2 regions of the Streptomyces sp. NPDC001222 genome follow, and region 1 is predicted to be linked to the other one. Evidence: riboswitches for the same ligand, from Rfam matches in the RefSeq annotation. Region 1 holds a riboswitch; the other holds the start of a gene.

What was found. A riboswitch is a leader RNA that binds a small molecule or an ion and turns the genes downstream of it on or off. The one in region 1 is predicted to bind glycine.
Region 2: another riboswitch for glycine. It lies ahead of gcvP (aminomethyl-transferring glycine dehydrogenase); the one in region 1 lies ahead of gcvT (glycine cleavage system aminomethyltransferase GcvT).

The regions. Positions count from the first base shown of each region.
Region 1 is NZ_JBIAXT010000010.1:161,463-163,847, reverse strand. Features, by position in the region: gene gcvT (glycine cleavage system aminomethyltransferase GcvT) at 1-843, opposite strand, end outside; glycine riboswitch at 1,029-1,139, opposite strand; gene ACFY2Z_RS16590 (AAA family ATPase) at 1,311-1,994, shown strand; gene ACFY2Z_RS16585 (enhanced serine sensitivity protein SseB) at 2,113-2,385, shown strand, end outside.
Region 2 is NZ_JBIAXT010000013.1:187,932-190,316, forward strand. Features, by position in the region: gene gcvP (aminomethyl-transferring glycine dehydrogenase) at 1-1,487, opposite strand, end outside; glycine riboswitch at 1,665-1,760, opposite strand; gene ACFY2Z_RS20070 (PRC-barrel domain-containing protein) at 1,875-2,246, shown strand; gene ACFY2Z_RS20075 (DNA polymerase IV) at 2,168-2,385, opposite strand, start outside.

The DNA.
Region 1 (2,385 bases):
GGCCTCGTGGAGCGCCGCGCGCCCCACGAAGTCGCCCTCCTTCTCGAACTTCACGACCCGGCCGAGACCGGCGTCGAAGGGGGTCAGGGAGGTGGTCAGCTCGTGCCCGTACAGCGGCATGCCCGCTTCCAGGCGCAGGGTGTCCCGGCAGGACAGACCGCAGGGGATCAGGCCGACCGGCGCCCCCGCCTCGGTCAGCGCCTGCCACAGCTTCTCGGCGTGCTCGGGGGCGACGAACAGCTCGAAGCCGTCCTCGCCGGTGTAGCCGGTGCGGGCGATCAGCGCCGGGACGCCCGCGACCGTGCCGGGCAGGCCCGCGTAGTACTTCAGGCCGTCCAGGTCGGCGTCGGTGAGGGACTTCAGGATGCCGGGGGACTCGGGGCCCTGGACGGCGATCAGCGCGTAGGCGTCGCGGTCGTCGCGCACCTCGGCGTCGAAGCCGGCGGACCGCTCCACGAGCGCGTCCAGCACCACCTGGGCGTTGGAGGCGTTGGCGACGACCATGTACTCCCGCTCGCCGAGCCGGTACACGATCAGGTCGTCGAGGATGCCGCCGTCCGCCTGGCAGATCATGGTGTAGCGGGCACGGCCGACGCCGACCGAGCCGATGTTGCCGACCAGCGCGTGGTCGAGCAGCCGGGCCGCGTCCGGGCCGGTCACCGTGATCTCGCCCATGTGCGAGAGGTCGAAGAGGCCCGCCTTCGTCCGGACCGCGAGGTGCTCGTCGCGCTCGGAGCCGTACCGCAGGGGCATGTCCCAGCCGGCGAAGTCGGTCATCGTCGCGCCCAGCGAACGATGCAGGGCATCGAGCGCGGTACGGCGCAGGGGGCTGCTACTGCTCATCGGTTGTGCTCCCAGGGCGATGGGGTCCCGGCGCGCGAACGAAGCCGGGCGCAGGGGGAGGGCGAGGTCGTTTCCTCCCCATCTGTCATCGGAACCTGAGAGGTTCGCCATGACCCCGCGGGGCGGGTCGTCACGGCTTGCACCTTGGGTGGAGCCACCTGAAGCGGCCCGCTTTCCAGATGTGCCTCGCCCGCGCGGTATCGGGGCCTGAGAGATTCAAGGGAGGGACTTGCTCCTTCGGCGCCCGGGCGGACGTACGGCGACGTACGGACCCGGAACTCTCCCGCGCGGATTCAAGCGGCCGGTATGCAGTTGGCGGGCACATCATTGCACGCCTTGTCCGATCATGGCAGGGCCGTATCCGTGACCGGCTTGTGGCGCTACGGCGACGCGACCACGAGACACCGCTCATTACCTTCTCTTTACACTCGACGGGGACGGGACTTCCTGACCCCCAGGGGAGGACGATCACGGTGGACAGGACGACGGCGTACGCGACGATCTCGGGCATCGCGGTGCCCGCCCAGCCCGGATCCCCGGCCCGTCGGGCCCGCGATGAACCGCGGGCGGCGGCGGGCACCCGGGTCCGTGATCTACGAGACCGGGCGGGCCGGGGCCCCCGGGGGCTCACCTTCCGGGCGGGCGACGTCGTCGTGATCACCGGGCTGCCCGGCAGCGGCAAGTCCACCCTCATGCGCCGGGCGGTGCGGGGTGCGCGGATCGACTCCCAGGACGTCCGGGACCGCTGGGACGAGCGGCTGTCCCGCTTTCTGCCGTACGCGGTCTACCGCCCCCTCGTCCGCCTCGCCCACTACGCCGGCCTGCGCCGCGCCCTGCGCGCCCGCACCGGGGTCGTCGTCCACGACTGCGGTACGCAGACCTGGGTGCGCGCCTGGCTGGCCCGCGCGGCCCGCCGCCGCGGCGGCGCCCTCCATCTGCTCGTGCTCGACGTCACCGCGGACACGGCCCTGGACGGTCAGCGCGAGCGCGGCCGGGGCGTCTCGCGGTACGCGTTCCTCAGGCACCGCCGGGCCACCCGGCGCCTGCTGGGCTCCGTCGCAGGGGGAACCGTCCCCGACGGCTGCGGCTCGGTGGTCCTCCTGGACCGGGAGGCGGCGGACGTCCTGCACCGGATCGACTTCGCGGACTGAGACGGGCGCCGGGGGCGGAGGCGGACGTCGTGGACCGACCCCGCGAACACACCCCCCGCACCCGTTAGCCTTTCGGTCCTCAGCAGTGGTTTCTCAGCTCTTTCGCAGGCGGTGGCAGATGGACTTCCCGGCGGATCTTCCCGCGGACTTCCCCGCACAGACACACCCCCATCCGCACGGCGGATGGCCGGGCAACGAACTGGAAGAGGTGCTCTCCGCCTCGCTCGGCGTCCCCTCGGCCGGCGGCCGGATCGTGGAGGTCCTCGGCCGCAGCTTCCTGTGGGTGCCGCTGCCGAGCGGCGGAGGCCCGCAGAGCGGCCCGCTCGACCTGCCCACGCTGGAGATCGAGGGGCAGGCGTATGTACCGGTGTTCAGTTCGGAGGAGCAGTTC
Region 2 (2,385 bases), on a different contig from region 1:
AGTCGGCGCAGGTAGCGCAGCATCGCGGTCTCGGAGCGGTGCTGGTGGAAGACCGGGTGCGTCAGGTAGGCGCCGGTGCGCAGCAGCGTCCGCGGCAGCGCGTCCTCGGTCGTGCCGTCGAGCGCCGCGACATCGCCCTCGACGCCGAACGCGCCCCAGACGGCAGTCAGCTGGGCCCGCCCGGTCGTCTCGTCACAGGCGATCGAGACGTGGTCGGCGTCGACGAGGTGCAGGTTCACACCGCGCTCGCGGGCGGCGGTGACGACCGCGTCGGCCCGGCCGGGCACCCGCACGGTGAGGGTGTCGAAGTAGGAACCGTGGACGACCTCGACCCCGCCGGCGGTGAGCCCGGCGGCCAGGATCGCGGCGTACCGGTGCGTGCGCTGCGCGATGGTGCGCAGGCCCTCGGGCCCGTGGTAGACGGCGTACATCCCGGCCATCACCGCGAGCAGCACCTGGGCGGTGCAGATGTTGCTGGTCGCCTTCTCACGGCGGATGTGCTGCTCACGCGTCTGCAGCGCCAGCCGGTACGCCTTGTGTCCGTCCGCGTCCACGGAGACACCCACGAGCCGACCCGGCAGGCTGCGGGCGAACTTCTCGTGCACGGCCATGTAGCCGGCGTGCGGGCCGCCGAAGCCCATCGGCACGCCGAAGCGCTGGGTGGTGCCGACGGCGATGTCGGCGCCCAGCTCGCCGGGGGAGGTCAGCAGCGTGAGCGCGAGCAGGTCGGCGGCGACGGTGACCAGCGCGCCCAGCTCATGGGCCTGCTCGATGACCGGCTTGATGTCGCGTACGGCACCGGAGGCGCCGGGGTACTGGATCAGTACGCCGTTGATCTCGCGCTCGGCGACCTCGGCCGGGATGCCGTCGCTGAGGTCGGCGACGACGACCTCGACCCCGGTGGGCTCGGCACGGGTCTCGATCACGGCGATGGTCTGCGGCAGCGCGTCCGCGTCGACCAGGAACAGGCCCTTCTTGTTCTTGCCCATGCGCCGGGACAGCGCCATCGCCTCGGCGGCGGCCGTGCCCTCGTCGAGCAGAGAGGCCCCGGAGGTCGGCAGGCCGGTGAGGTCGGCAACCGTGGTCTGGAAGTTCAGCAGCGCCTCCAGCCGGCCCTGCGAGATCTCCGGCTGGTAGGGGGTGTACGCGGTGTACCAGGCCGGGTTCTCCATCACGTTCCGGAGGATCACCGGGGGCGTGAAGGTGCCGTAGTACCCGAGACCGATCATGGAGGCGAGGACCTGGTTGCGGTCGGCGAGCGAGCGCAGCTCGGCCAGCACCTCGGCCTCGGTGCGTGCACCCGGCAGGTCCAGGGCGTCGGCGTTCTTGATCACGTCCGGGACCGCGGCGGCCGTGAGCTCGTCGAGCGAGCCGTAGCCGACGTGCGCGAGCATCTTGGCCCGCGCCTCCTGGTCGGGCCCGATGTGGCGCTGCTCGAAGGGCGTACCCTGCTCGAGCTCGGAGAGCGGAATGCGATGGGCGGTCATTGCGGAGGCCTCCTGGTCTGACGCGACCTTCGAGGGGTACCTCGGCGTGGGTACCCCGGCGGCCTCCCCCTCTGTCATCTCGACCTGAGAGCTTCACCGGTCCGCCCGAAGGCGCTCCGGTTTTCACCGTCGGTGAGAGCGGATGCCGTCGACACCCGCCCTGCTTTCCAGAGTGACCTCGTCCGTGCGGTACGTGTGCCTGAGAGTTTCCGGGGAGGGTTTGCTCCTTCGGCGCCTCCGGATCCCTCCGAAGAGCTCTCCCGCACGGGGTCGACAGCCGCTTGCCAGCCTACCAGCGGGGACAACAAGACAACCTTCGAGTGGCCGCCGTGCTGAATGTGCTCTTTTGTAGTGCTGACGGATGTGTTGCGACCAGTTGGAGGGACCGTGCAGACCGAGATCGATCCGCGGAATCTGATCGGCCGCAAGGCGTTCGACCGCAATGGGGTCAAGATCGGCACGATCGACGAGATCTATCTCGACGACGCGACCGGGGTGCCGGAGTGGGCGGCCATACGAACGGGTCTGTTCAGCAGGGACGCGTTCGTGCCGCTGGAACCCAGCCGGCTGGTCGAGGGCTCGCTCTACGTGCCCTTCGAACGTGCGCTGATCAAGGAGGCACCCGACTTCGGGGTCGGGCGGCACCTCTCCCCCGAGCAGGAGCTGCAGCTCTACCACCACTACGGGCTCGACGTGGCCCCGCCGCCCCCGCCGCCGGACCGCGACTTCGGGCGGCTGGCGAAGCCCGACGGGGCCTGAGGGCGAGCACTGTCCTCGGCGGCCTGCGAGCTCTCTTCGGCAGCCTGGGGACCCTTTTCGGCAGCCTCGGGTCTTCGGGACACCAGGGGCAGCGGATCCGCCGGCTCCAGCCGGGGGTCGTCGGTGCGGAACGTGCGCA